2 regions of the Bacteroides helcogenes P 36-108 genome follow, and region 2 is predicted to be linked to the other one. Evidence: riboswitches for the same ligand, from Rfam matches in the RefSeq annotation. Region 2 holds a riboswitch; the other holds the start of a gene.
The links. Region 2 has a riboswitch for cobalamin ahead of accC (acetyl-CoA carboxylase biotin carboxylase subunit). Riboswitches for the same ligand answer to the same signal wherever they lie in the genome.
Positions count from the first base shown of each region.

Region 1: it holds a riboswitch for cobalamin, as region 2 does, so the genes downstream of both, BACHE_RS08745 (TonB-dependent receptor plug domain-containing protein) here and accC (acetyl-CoA carboxylase biotin carboxylase subunit) in region 2, are expected to answer to the same signal.

Region 1 covers NC_014933.1:2,190,948-2,198,266, forward strand. Annotated here, with positions in the region: partial or broken gene BACHE_RS08715 (ParB/RepB/Spo0J family partition protein) at 1-170, shown strand, start outside; gene BACHE_RS08720 (hypothetical protein) at 631-906, shown strand; gene BACHE_RS08725 (hypothetical protein) at 922-1,134, shown strand; partial or broken gene BACHE_RS08730 (AlbA family DNA-binding domain-containing protein) at 1,343-1,642, opposite strand; gene BACHE_RS08735 (Cof-type HAD-IIB family hydrolase) at 2,010-3,242, opposite strand; gene BACHE_RS16645 (hypothetical protein) at 3,420-3,764, shown strand; partial or broken gene BACHE_RS18065 (sensor histidine kinase) at 3,737-4,426, shown strand; cobalamin riboswitch at 4,469-4,671, shown strand; gene BACHE_RS08745 (TonB-dependent receptor plug domain-containing protein) at 4,736-6,733, shown strand; gene BACHE_RS08750 (DUF5074 domain-containing protein) at 6,747-7,319, shown strand, end outside.
Region 2 covers NC_014933.1:2,714,473-2,721,791, reverse strand. Annotated here, with positions in the region: gene accC (acetyl-CoA carboxylase biotin carboxylase subunit) at 1-1,107, opposite strand, end outside; cobalamin riboswitch at 1,287-1,494, opposite strand; cobalamin riboswitch at 1,626-1,827, shown strand; gene BACHE_RS11020 (TonB-dependent receptor plug domain-containing protein) at 1,890-3,983, shown strand; gene BACHE_RS11015 (sirohydrochlorin cobaltochelatase) at 4,031-5,056, shown strand; gene BACHE_RS11010 (TonB-dependent receptor) at 5,204-7,319, opposite strand, start outside.

The DNA.
Region 1 (7,319 bases), 520 kb from region 2:
ATGGACATAATGAAGTGTATGAGAAGCGTCATCAACGTATCGAAGAGAAAAAAGCCGTTCTTTTGGTGCAGGAACAAGCAAAGCAGGAAGCGGAGCAACCTGACAAACAGCAATCCGAAGTAGGGATGCAGACCGAAGAACAGCCACAAGAGGAAGATATTGCAGCTTAACCATAATCACTAACCAACGAATAGGGGGTAGAGTAATCTGTCCTCTATTCGTTCCTAATTAGATTAAAGTGAAGATGTTCACGGACAACTGCTCCAAGCTGTTGCCGGGCGGCGCGTCTGTCGGGCAAACCCGCCATCCGCGCGATTATGCCTTTTCTATTCCATTTATACCTATCAGTTTCCTCCTTTTTATCTTTTCATCTTATTCCTTATCCGGTCCATTCCTGTCCTCACCGGTTGGTTTTCCAGACGCAAAGGTGGACTGCCGCGCTTGATTCCATCGCTTTGAAGTGCATTTTTATAAAATTCTGCCTTTCTGCGAAAGAATAATTTTCCAAAAAAAGCGTTGGAAGTAGCTTATTCGTCAGTCCTTGTAAAGCATCTGTAAATCCCAAGCGGTTCAGGCAGAATATAGAACCGAACAGAGGGAAGAAAAATAAATCATTAAAATTTCACGACAATGGACAACATCAAAGAAAGCAAAGAGTACAAACTTGCCAAAGAATGGGAAATGGCAGTGAATAGTTTTAGTTTCAATCCCAAGCGTTTTGCAGCCGCTATACCTGATATGCACCCTACACTGCAACAGAGCCTCTATAGGTTGTTTAAGGAGTGCATCATTGTGATGGCGGACGAGGCACGTCGCTATGATGACCGCAATCATGCATCACATGAAGAAGCAAAGTGTCTTATGGAATACCTCAAGACAAACGGAAAGCATATCCCATTAAAATAATAAAATAACAAGCGTATGAAAACACAAGAAGTACAATTTGGCGGCAATAACTATCCTTGCCGTGTGGTGGAATCCAACGAGGGCGAAGAACTCCTTATCGGCTCGACTACCTTGCTCGATGCCCTTCAGCCCGGTAGTTTCAACGATGAAAACGAAGGCTTCGCAAGCAAGGAAGCCGAAAGAATCTACAACGAGGTTTTCTTCTTTACCGATATGGCAAACTTATGACTTAAAGACGTAGAATTGGTTGCCGAACTGAAAAAGGACAACCCGGAATGGTTCGAATAAAAAAACAATAATCATCTTAAAAATAGCACAGTTATGGAAAAAGAGTATGTAATGCAAATAGCACAGACCATTAAAGAGCAGTTTACCCCTATGCCCGTCCTCATGTCATGGGGTATCGCAGAGTTTGCAGCCACCATCTTCAAAGATCTGCCTTTACTTTCATTTCAAGCAAAGTATGCCCTTCGTGTTCTATCGGAATAAGTTGAACTTCCGGAACAGGGTCAAGTCTTGCCTTTATCATTTCACTGATAAAATCAGCATCGGCTTGTGGATTCTCCAAACCTACAATTACACCGTCATCATTCACTCCATAAAACAAACTGCCACCGTCCGTATTGGCAAAAGCCGACACGGATTTAAGCCACGACTTCACTTTCTTACGCTCCAGCATTTCCTTGAAATCGTAAGCTGAGCATTCCGCTATCAATGTATTGTTATGTATTTGCATAGTTTCCTTATTGTTGTTTGGGTGTAACACCCCAATGTCATACACAAAGGTAAGGATAAAACCGAAGAATCTGTTAAAAACATCGCTTTCTTTTGATTTTTATGCGTTTACATCTCGTTATTTATGAATAAAAATCGTACTTTTGTGAACAAGAGCTGTGGTTGCTTATAGATGCTTATTTTCAGATTTGTGTTATATTTGCAACACGTGTACGCAAGTCGCTGATAGATATATCACGTTGATTTTGAGGAAGTGAAGTAAGTTTCTAACTATTGTAATAAAAAAACGTTGCAGACACAATTGCCTGCAACGTTTTTTTTATAACGGTATAGCTGATGAAACCTCTTTTTTATTAATGGTTTCTTTCTTATCCTTTTTTTATGACACTGTTCACCACCCGTATAGAAGATACTAACTTATTGGTTGATGTAAATACATCTACATTCCATACATGAGATGAGCGTCCCTTGTGTACAATGGTTCCCACAGCACGTACTGTATCCCCCTCATGTGCAGAGGATATATGATTGCCGCTGACTTGCATCCCTACAACAATCTCATCTGGACGGCAGATAATCATGGAGCCCAGTCCGGCGACGGTTTCCGCCAATGCGAGGGTGGCGCCGCCATGTAGGATACCAAATGGCTGGCGGGTACGTTCATCTACGGGCATGGTTGCTTCTATGCGTTCCTCCGAAGCGTAGGTATATTGGATTCCCAAATTTCCCATCAATGCATGGCGCGCTTGTTCGTTCAGCAGATCAAGAGGAATTTCTCCCGCATGGACTTCTGCCAGAATTATTTTTTCTATGGCTTGGGCGACACCGTCTTCTTCGTTGGAAGTTGTCACATAGTCAGCACAGATCTTTACTGAATTTTGGGCATGTCCCATTGCTACACCTAACCCCGCTAATTGGAGCATCGTCACGTCGCATACACCATCTCCGACGGCAATCACTTCTTCGCGTTTTACGCTCAGATGTTCCAATAAGACTCCCAAAGTGTTTGCTTTATCAATTCCACAAGGAACTACTTCCAGAAAATAAGGCTCAGAACGAAAAACATCCAGAGTACCGTTCAGACGTTTTCTCCAATGTTCTTCCAAACTGGCCAGTACCTTCTTGTCGTCACTTACCAACATGCATTTGCAAGGGGCGAAATCTATTGCGGTAGAGAACTCTTCTTCTTTGATTATTTTTAAGCTATTCAGTTGCGCTTCATTTTGTATATATTCATTTGCCGGATTGTCCGCTATAAGTTCGTCATCGTGATAAGTGAATATGGCGCAGCCGTTTTTTCGGGCTTTCATTTCCAGATAAGGCAGCATTTCAGGATTGATTCGTCGTTCGAACAGGATTTCTCCGTTTTGGGCTTTTATAATTTGACAACCGTTATAGGAGATGATGAACCCTCCGTAGTTGCCTAATTCAAGAGTTTTGGCCAATGAGATTAATCCGTATGTGGGCCGACCGGATGCCAACACTATGCGTACTCCCATTTGTTGAACTTTCAGTATGGCGGTTAATGTCCGTTTGCTGACTTCCCTTGCGTTGTTGAGTAGTGTTCCGTCCACGTCAAGGACTAACAATTTATATTTCATGGCAATTATTTTTGGAGTTTATGCCACAAAGTTAGAAAAATGACAGCATAAATGGCAATATCAGGTTTATTATTTGCGAGAGTTATTTTTTTCATATAGAATGAGTATGCCGAAAAAATGCGCTACGTGCTTTCTCAAAGTAATATCTTAGTTTGGGACTATGACATAGTCACACAAATGATAACATTGGATTACAGTGACACAGCCTTGAAAGAACGGATGACGAGGGATGAATTTTTGAAGAAGCGGATTCCGCCATTAAAGTATGGCAGTGTGAATAAATCCTTTGACCGTTTGTCCGCAGGAGAAGAAGAAAATTTTTCAGAGGAATGGGAGTTACTCTCTATTTTGGAAGATGGCAGCCAAGAAGCACAATATGTGATGGTCAATGGAATGCCACTACGGAACAATTCGGGAAAGATTACGGCTTACTCCGGGCTGCTGCGTGACATCCAGACCTTATTCTCACGCAGCATCGGTTGGAGCATGAGACAGAACGAGCTTTACAGTCAGACAAAATGAAATCTGTGTTTTTGGCTAATATGAGCCATGAAATCCGTACTCCGCTTAATGCTATTGTCGGTTTTTCCGGTTTATTTCAAACTACGGAGGATCTGCAGGAAATATAGATTATCAATACGAACAATGAGTTGCTATTGAATCTGATTAATGATATTCTTGACCTTTCGCGCATAGAGTCGGGAGCGATGTCATTTCATCGCGAATATTTTGATATGGCCGGTTATTTCGATTATTTAGGAGTATCATTGCAGCAACGTTTGTAGAGCCCGGAAGTGCGGTTCATCATACAAAATCCATACAGCAGTTGCTGGATTTATCTTGACTGGTCACGCATAGCACAGATTCTTACCAATTTTGTGACCAATTCCATTAAGCACACGCAAAAGGGGTATATCAAAATGGAATATATATGGGATGGAGACGGCATTCGCATTTATGTGAAAGATGCCGGGGCAGGTATTCCTACTGACAAACAGTATCTCGTTTTCTGGCGTTTTGAGAAGCTGAATCCGTTTGTGCAGGGCACGGGACTTGGACTTTCCATCTGTAAGACCATCATTGAGGTTTGTGATGGAAGGATAAATTTCACCTCAGAGGAAGGACATGGCTCCTGCTTTTGGGCATGGATCCCCACAAAGGCTGCAATTGTATTCAAAAAATAATGGAGATCAGAGCTTAAGATATTTTTGTTTTAGATATTATTCCTATATTTGCCAGTGTTTTGTTCCGTGTTCTCCATTCGGGGAAAGGATGAAAAGGGAATCGGGTGCAAGTCCCGGACAGTCCCGCTGCTGTGAACTCATATTGAAGGATTTGCCAACTACCTGTGCCACTGCCGATATTTATACGGTGGGAAGGCGGAAAGTCCGGAGTAAGTCAGAAGACCTGCAAAACACAGTCAAAAAATTGTCCGTTCGAGGAAAGCGGGCAGTGTGTAAGATAGTTTAAAATAGTCACAGGTATTTTGTGGTATGAAATATAGAATATTGAATACTTGCATATTCTTATGTAGTATGAATATCTTTTGTCTTACTGCTCAAGATGCTGTTCCGGATACAGTTACGAATAGAGTACATTCTATTGATGAAGTAATTGTGCGTGCCCCAAAAATAATTTCCAATATGACAACTGCTGCTCCAATCCAGATTATGAGAAGGGAACAGATGGAGAGAATAGGTGTACAAGGAGTTGCAGAAGCAGTGAAGCACTTTACGGGAGTCAGCGTAAAAGATTATGGAGGGATTGGCGGCTTAAAAACTATTTCTGTGCGTAGTCTTGGTGCACAGCATACGGGAGTGAATTATGACGGTGTGGCAATAAGCGATTGTCAGTCCGGTCAAGTTGATATATCCCGTTTCTCTTTGGACAATGTTTCTTTGCTCTATTTGACGATCGGTCAATCTGATGATATATATCAATCTGCCAAAACGTTTGCTTCTGCAGGTACTTTGAATATTGAGACACTCCGTCCCGGACTATCCGAAAAATCACGTCAACTGACGACTAATTTAAAAGCGGGTTCCTTTGGATTGGTCAATCCTTCTTTGCTTTATGCGCAGCGTCTAAACGGAAAGCTCAGTCTGTCTGCATACGTTGATTATCTGAGAGCCGATGGAAATTATCCTTTTAAATTATGGAACGGCACGGCTTTGATTAATGAAAAACGCAACAATAGCGATATAAGTTCTTGGCGTGCAGAACTAAACTCTTATCTGAGTTTAAATGCTAAGCAGGATCTGAGCGTGAAACTTTATTTGTTTGATTCGGAACGAGGGCTTCCCGGTGGTGTGGTTTATGACAATATTTATGCTGCGGAACGGTTATATGATCGTAATTATTTTGCGCAAGCAGCCTATGAAAACCGTTTCTCTGATCATTGGAAGCTGAAAGTGGGTGGGAAGTTTAATTATACTTGGAACAAAGACTACAATAATGAAGCGTCCGGTATTACAGATGACCGTTTTCGCCAGACGGAAACATATCTGACTGCAACCTTATGGACAAGCCCCATACGCAATCTCTCTTTTTCATTAGCGCAAGATTTCAGCTATAATGACTTGTCCACTACTCTGAGAAATTGCCAGTATCCCCAGCGGTTCAGTTATCTGACGTCATTGGCCGCCCATTATGCCTTACCTAATGTGGTAATAACCGCCTCCCTGCTGAATACTTACATTACGGAAAGAGTAAAGACAGGTGAGGCTTCGGATGGCTTTAGGCGTTTGTCGCCTGCCGCCAGTTTGTCGTGGAAACCTTGGGATGGGAACTTGCGTTTCCGGTTTTCATATAAGGATATATTTCGTGTGCCGACATTCAATGATTTGTATTATCTGTTGATTGGTAATGCCAATTTACGGCCCGAATCCACGAAGCAATGGAATGCCGGAATCACATGGAACCGTTCTTTGTCTTCTCTGATAGAATATGTAGGTTTCAGCATCGATGGATATTATGGAACTGTAAAAGACAAGATAGTGGCGGTTCCCACCATGTTTGTCTGGAGAATGATGAATGTAGGTAAAGTTGAAACAGTGGGTATGGATGTTAATCTGACCTCGGACTTGAACTTGGCGGAAAAGTGGAAAGCCAACTTGTCTGTATCGTATAATTTTATGCAGGCAGAAGACATTACAGATCGTAATTCTAAAGTTTGGAGAAATCAGATTGCCTATACACCGAAACATTCAGGGTCAGGAAATTGTACGCTGGTTACTCCCTGGCTGAACGTTTCATATAATATACTGTATTCTTCAAGAAGATATAGCAGTACTTATAATAGCAATGATAATAGGATTGATTCGTACGTGGATCATGGAATTTCTCTCTCTAAGCAGATTATGTTGAAAGATAACCAGAAACTGCGTATCCAGTTGGATGCTCTTAATTTGGGTAATAAAAATTATGAAATCGTCCGCTTTTATCCAATGTCTGGACGTAACTATAAAGCAACTATTAATTATCAATTTTAAATAATAAGAAAAGATGAAAAAGAGTTTAATCGAAGCTTGCCTATTGGCTGTGCTGGTAGGAACGTTTGCTGCTTGTGATGACAGCAATGAACCTCAACAACCTGCAGTGGTTGAGGTAAAGAGTGTTGGAGCTTACTTTGTGAACAATGGTAAGTGGGGAGCCAATAATGGCTCCATTCAGTTTTATGACTATGAAACGGGGGCGGTGAGTGAAGACTTATATCGGCTTGCCAATGGAAAAGGGATAGGAGATACTCAGGATTTGTGTGTGTACGGTTCGAAGCTGTATGTGACATGTACTACGTCTTCCAAGCTGGAAGTGTTGGACTTGAAAGGAAGGATTATCAAAACGATTCCATTGACTACTGCATCGGCCCAACCTATGAAACCGCGTTATATGACAGCTACCGGTGGAAAGGTGTATTTTACTTCTTACGATGGTACAGTGTCCAAGTTAGACACGCTTTCATTGGCTGTGGAAGGCTCGGTTGTGGTAGGTCCCTATCCGGAGGCATTAACATCTGCCAATAATAAACTATACATTAATATTTCCAATTATGGTAAAGGCAGTCAGGTGGCTGTAGTC
Region 2 (7,319 bases):
GTCAATACGCACACCGATGCCGTTCGGTTCCGTCAGTTGCCTAATAATGCCGGGTGAAGGCATAAAGTTGTTTTCCGTATCCTCTGCACAAATACGGCATTCTATGGCATGACCGCGCTGAAATAATTCTCCCTGCCTGAGATGCAAAGGCTCATCATTGGCTATACGAATCTGTTCTTTCACCAGATCTACACCGACTACTTCTTCCGTAATGGGATGCTCCACCTGCAAACGGGTGTTCATTTCAAGAAAATAAAAATTCCTATTTTTATCCACAAGGAACTCAATCGTGCCAGCACCCAAATAATTTACTGCCTTGGCGGCAGCAACAGCTTTCTCTCCCATCTCCTTACGAAGTTCGGGAGTGAGGAAAGGTGACGGGCTTTCTTCCACAATCTTCTGGTTACGACGTTGCACTGAACATTCACGATCGAAAAGATGGATCACATTCCCATGATTATCACCTAAAATCTGAAATTCAATATGATGGGGCTCTTCCACAAACTTTTCCAAATAAACCGTATCGTCACCGAAAGATGACATAGACTCCGAACGGGCAGTATTATAAGCCTCTACCACTTCATCCTCATGGTGAATAAGACGCATTCCTTTGCCACCGCCTCCCATAGAGGCCTTCAACATTACCGGATAACCGATATCGTTACAGATGCGTATTGCCTCCTCGGCACTCTTCAATGGTTGTTCCGTTCCGGGAACCACAGGTACTCCTGCAGCTATCATACGCTGGCGGGCTGCTATTTTATCACCCATAGCCTCCATTGTCTCAGCAGCGGGACCAATGAAAATGACGCCTTCTTCCTTGCATCTCCTGGCAAATTCGGCATTCTCGGACAAAAAGCCATATCCCGGATGAATGGCATCGGCATTACAATGTTTGGCAATGGAAATAACCTTCTCAATATTTAAATAACTGTCTTTTGCCGCTGCCCCTCCTATCGGATAAGCTTCATCGGCATACATTACATGGTGTGAGGTGCGGTCGGCATCAGAAAAGATCGCTACTGCAAGTAATCCCATTTCACGGCACGAGCGCATTACGCGCAATGCAATTTCGCCCCTGTTGGCTATCAATACTTTCTTTATCATTTCTTTTTTCTTTAAAGTATATAAAGGTATATTCTGTCATTGCTGACAGAACAATATATCATCGTGCATACATTCAATTTGCTGCACCACAACCCGGACATACCTTTTGCATAGGCATCTCTCTTAGATTTTAATGTTAACTTATTCTTTCGTACTGTCTTCCTAATCCCACGAGTAAAGGCAGCCTTTAATGAATGGCAGGTCTTCTGACTGACTCCTAATCTTGAAGCCTTCCCGATATTACACAATAAACTATCAGTGGCAAAGGTTTTTTCCAAGATTTTAGCAGAGTTTCACAGCAGCGGGACTGTCCGGGATTTGCACCCGATTCCCTTTTAATCCGAATGACAGAATCATTCATTCGGAACCAATTCGGGGGCAAAGATAATGGAAACAACATGCAATACAAAAAAATAGCTGTTTATTTTTCCTTCACTCAGATACGGACAATTTTATGAAAAGACATAGAAAAACAAAATTAAGTCCGAGTAAATATTGAAAAATGTATAAAAGTCGTTATCTTTGTTTCTGGAATTGGCAATCGGAAAGCATACCTGCCTACCGATGCAAGGGAATCCGGTGTAAAACCGGAGCTGTACCTGCAGCTGTAATCCTCTCAGATAAATGTCTGTAACTACAAAGCCACTGTAACTGAAACCTTATGGGAAGGCTGTGCGGACAGAGGAAAGCCAGAATACCTACCAACTTCCATAACCAAAGCACGTAGCTTTCAGGACAAGAAGCGACGTACCGTATTATTTATCAAAGAAAATCGGTAAACGATGAAACACAAGTATTGGCTTGGGACAATGCTGCTATGTGCTGTGCAGCCCATTATGGCACAAAGCATCATTGAGAATAAGAGCGAAAAAGAATTGTCGCTCATGCTACAGGAAGTAGTAGTAACCGGAACCGGTACAGAACATTATTTAAAAGATGTCCCTGTACAGACAGAAGTTATTAATCGCAAAATGCTGGATAACTACGGTGGCGCTTCTCTGGAAGATATTTTGACCGGATTATGTCCGGCATTCGACTTCAACCAAAGTGAAATGGGCTCTAATATGCAACTTGGTGGATTAGGAAACGGATATGTGCTACTGCTCATAAACGGCAAAAAAATACATGGTGACATAGGTGGACAAAATAATCTGGGACTGATAGATCCAAACCGCATAGAACGTATTGAAATCGTGAAAGGAGCTTCATCAGCCCTCTATGGGAGTGATGCCATAGCCGGTGTGGTGAACATTATCATCAAAAAACACCAAGAGAGTCTGTTGATAGAAAACACTACCCGCAGCGGTTCTTACGGTGAAGTGCGCCAATCCAACACTCTGCAATTCAAATCCGGAAAATGGACTTCAGGCACAGGTTTCCAACTGAAGCATTCTGACGGATGGCAGAACACTACCTATGAAAATCCAAATCGTTTTGAAAAACCAGTGACAAATTCAAATAACAAAACCGTAAACCGATATACAGATTGGGAAGTGTCACAACATTTCGACTATCAAGCCACCAAGAAACTTTATATTTATGCAGACGGAAGCTTCTATCGCAAACGTATCTATCGCCCTTGTGGACATCCCGAATACAAAACCTATGATTTCCTCTATCGTAATGTTTCCACCTCGACAGGCGGAAAACTGAAACTGAAAAACAGCAACAATGTCACAATGGATCTCCATTATGACAGCCATGCTTATTATTATGCCTACACCCAAGATACTTGGGACAAAGTATATGATGAAAACGGCAAGGAAATCAGTTTTCCATATTATCCCGGTGATGAAGGGCTGCAAAGTAATCAGAAGCGACTGCTCATCCAATTGAAGGGAGTGTTCAATCTGCCCCACTTCAACCGCCTAAGCGTAGGAACCGATACAGAAATAAACTGGCTGGACGCTCCACGCAGATTAGACGAAGAAGATGTATCTGACTGCACTACCTCATTCTATGCCCAAGATGAATGGTCGCCAATCAATCAACTGAACATAACTGCAGGCGTACGGCTAACCGTGAGCCAAAATTTCGGCACACGACTGACTCCCAAGATCTCCGCCCTCTACAAACTGGGACAATTTAATCTGCGTGCAACCTATTCAGAAGGTTTTAAAACACCCACCTTAAAAGAACTGCACTATCGTTATATTCGCCAGATGTCCCTCGTCATACTGAATTTGGGAAACAAAGATCTGAAGCCACAAAACAGCCGTTACATTTCCGGTGGTGCGGAATATAACGATAAACATTTTAATGTCAACATCACAGGTTACTGTAATTGGCTTGATAATATGATCACCCTCATTACCATTCCTATATCCCAAGCACCGGGAGACCTTGTCGTCACATACGCTCCGGCCCGTGTGCGTCAATATCGGAATATGGAAAATGCCTGTACTTATGGCATTGATATCAATACCAAATGGATTCCAATTCAATCGTTAACCATTGCCGGAGGATATAGTTATCTGAATACGAAAGCAAACCAATATGATGAAAAAGACGAAGTAATGAAGCATGTGGTAATAGACGGTACAGCACATCATCGTGCCACAGTAAGCGCGATCTGGACTTATATCTGGAAACGACATGACTATCGTATCGGATTCGGTATTCATGGACGCATACAGAGTAAACGATATTATCAGGATGATGGCGACGGTAAAGGGTACAACCTTTGGAGGCTGAATACCCGGCAGCAGTTCAGCCTCAACAAATACTGGAAAGCTGAAGTAAATGTAGGCATAGACAATCTGTTCAACTATTATGAAACCACCTATCACGGCCTGCATTACGGAACAACCACAGCGGGACGTACATTCTACGCCTCACTGACACTGCAATTCGGGCAGAAAAAGAAACAGACCTGATACTTAAGAATTCACTTTATATTAAACCATTTAAAATGATTAATGACATGAAACAATTCAAATTTATGATGATGGCAGTTTTTGCTGTTTTAGCATCTTTCTCTGCAATTTCCTGCTCAGATGATGACAATGTAGCACAGTCTAACCATGACAGGAAAATGGAAGCTGTCACTGCTGAGGTAAAAGCCGGCAAACAACATGACACAGCTTTGTTGCTCGTAACTTTCGGCAGTACATGGGATGCACCACAAGAAACTTTCAAAAGCATGAAGAAGCAATTCGCCGAAAAGTTTAACAACATGGATGTATATTTCTCTTTCACATCCGAAATCTGTATGACACGTTGTGCGGCCAAAGGCTGGAATTATTATGCTCCTTCTTTCTACTTGGAAGCTATCGGTCTTGCCGGCTACAAAACAGTTTGCGTACAGTCACTTCACGTTATACCGGGTGAGGAATATCTACGTGTACAGAGTGTTGTAAAAGACTTTCACAACAGTGGAGATCACCCAGAATTCGGTGATGTGAAAGTTTATCTTGCCGGTCCACTGCTGGAATCAGAAGCTGATGTAAAAGCCGTGGCACGCCTTTTAAATGATGTATATGAAAACAAGGTAACTGAAGGCAAAATAGTTACTTTCATGGGGCATGGTAATCCCGAAGGCTGGAATTATGGCAATGGAAATTCACGCTACACCATGTTGGAAGAAGAATTACAGAAACTGAATCCGAACTATTATGTTGCCACGGTTGATATGAAAGATAATTATGTCGATGACATGATTAACCGTATGAAAACAGCAGGCAAAACTTCCGGTAACGTTATCTGTCACCCTTTGATGTCTATTGCTGGCGACCATGCAAACAACGACATGAAAGGTGGTGTAAGTGAAGCTGAACCAGAAGAAGGGAGCTGGCGTTACGAGTTGAATAAGGCCGGATATACATGTCCAATCGGCAACTGCAACATTAAAGGGCTGGGAGATTATAAAGAGATAGTAAATGTATGGATAAGCCATATGCAAAATGCCTTACAAAATGCCCCGATGTATGATCCGAGCGCAAAAGAATAATCAGTATAATTTCTCTTTATAATGCAAAAACGGCACATTTTCCGACACGTTTTCGGATAATGCGCCGTTTTCTTTAGAATCGGCATTTGTCATCCGTCATCTGAAATGAGAAATAATATCATTCATCTTTCCGGATTCAATAATGAACTAAAAGCTATAAGCAATTGTAGCTATAAAGTTACGGGGTTTTGCAAGCTTGGTTGTACTGCTGAAGTAATGATTGTTAAAAATATTATTGATATTGCAAGACAGTGTGATACTATTTTTTATGGGGTAATAAATACCTGCATCTACAATGTAACGTGACGGATCATAAACATTATTTTCAATGTTATTATATATACGGTCGGTAAATGTACCACTCAAATGGAAAGAGAGACCTTTTAGGATACCACAGGGAATAGCATAATCAGCATACGTATAGAAAGTAGTGCGCGGAACACCGGTCGCACGGATGTTAATCTTTCCTTCTTCATCTAAAGTAATCCAATCTGCATCTTTAGGAACCCAATCCATATTACTTGCAATTTGGCGATAATCAGACCACCCAAAACCACCGACAATCTGGAGGTTGGTTACAGGATGCAGAGTAATATCAAAATCAAATCCTTTGGAAGTAGCACGCCCCACTTGTGCCTGCACTGTTTTCTTTATAACCTCATCGCCTTCCTGCACGGTTTGTTCACCAATCTTGGTGACTACATTGAATTTACGAATATAATAAACACTGGCATTTACATCTAATAATTTACTTTCATATCGTACCCCTAATTCAAACTGATTGCCACGTTGCGGTTTAAAAACTTCTCCTCCATTATCATCCGGGATAAATTCATGACCATTACGGTCATAATATATTATGTTTTTACCATACATGGTATTATATGGTTTGAAGAAAGAAGCCGCTGAAACATAAAGCGAAACTTCCGGAACGGGTAGATATACCAATCCGGCGCGATAGGTAAAAGCAGAGGTGGAAACTTTTTGCCAGTCTGTACGATTAGCGTCATCATAATGCTGACGTCCGTCACTGATGGTTGCCGTTGCCTTTTTGTATCTATAGATATCAAAACGACCGCTAAGCATGCCTTTCCAATGTTCGTTAATATCAAAAACATCTGTCAGATAAACAGCATTTGTAGTATAGTGGTTGATGGAAGCGGCTGAAACTTTGCTATCCCACCAATCGCGTACATAATGAGGATTGACTACGGATACCATTTCATTCAATCCAGGCCCCCACACATCTCCTGCACCATAACCATTATATTGGGTAAAATTGAAATAGGAATAAGCCCATCCTAATGTATAGTTATGTTTGATGTTGCCGGCTTCGAACTTACCGGTAAAATCAAGCATATTGCTGGTAGTGCGGTGATCAGGATTAAAACAAAGAGGATCCCCACTACGTACTGAATCCACTTCTATGTACTTTGTTTTTCCGGTTTTACTGTCTTTATAATACCAATCATATATAGGTTTGTCACTGGTACGATAACTGACTCGTTCTACACAAGAGTAATCAAGGTTACTATGACTATAAGAAAAACGGTCACGTAGAGTCAGCCAGCCTGCCAATTCGTAAGTATAAGTGGCCATTACATCTACATTGCGGCGACGCATACTATTGTTTGCAATGTCATTGAACACATCTTCGTAATTACAAAGCGGATTACGTTCGCCGTTTTTGGCAAATAGTTTGTCTCCGTTAACGCTATAAACATCTCCGGGCATTGTGGGAGCACCGCCTATATCAGTGGTATAATAGTCGTCATTAAAATTTATGCTTGCATCCAAATACCCTTTCTTTCCGACTTGGGAACCAATGGCAAACATTCCGGAGAAACGGTCGGCATTTACCATACGATAACCGTCCCCGTTTGCATAGTAAATATTGGCGCGATAATTTATCGGTCCCAACAACTTACCACCGAAACCTACATTAGCCTCTTTTTGCTCCCAACTGCCGTAGCTTATGCCAGCATTGCCTGTAAAACGTCCTGTTGGTTTCTTACGAATGATATTGATGATTCCTCCCATCACAGAATGTCCTGCCAGTATAGATGCAGGCCCTTTGATAACCTCAATGGATTCAACAGAAGAAAGGTCACCAAAAGGTATTGTATTAGTCAAAGAACGCTCATCACGTATTCCGTCATAAGCAATCACAGCATCAGAAGTACCACGAATACTATACCGTTGAAAAGCCCCCAACTGATTTGAACTCATAATTACGCCCGGCAAAAAGCGTACGGCATCCTCC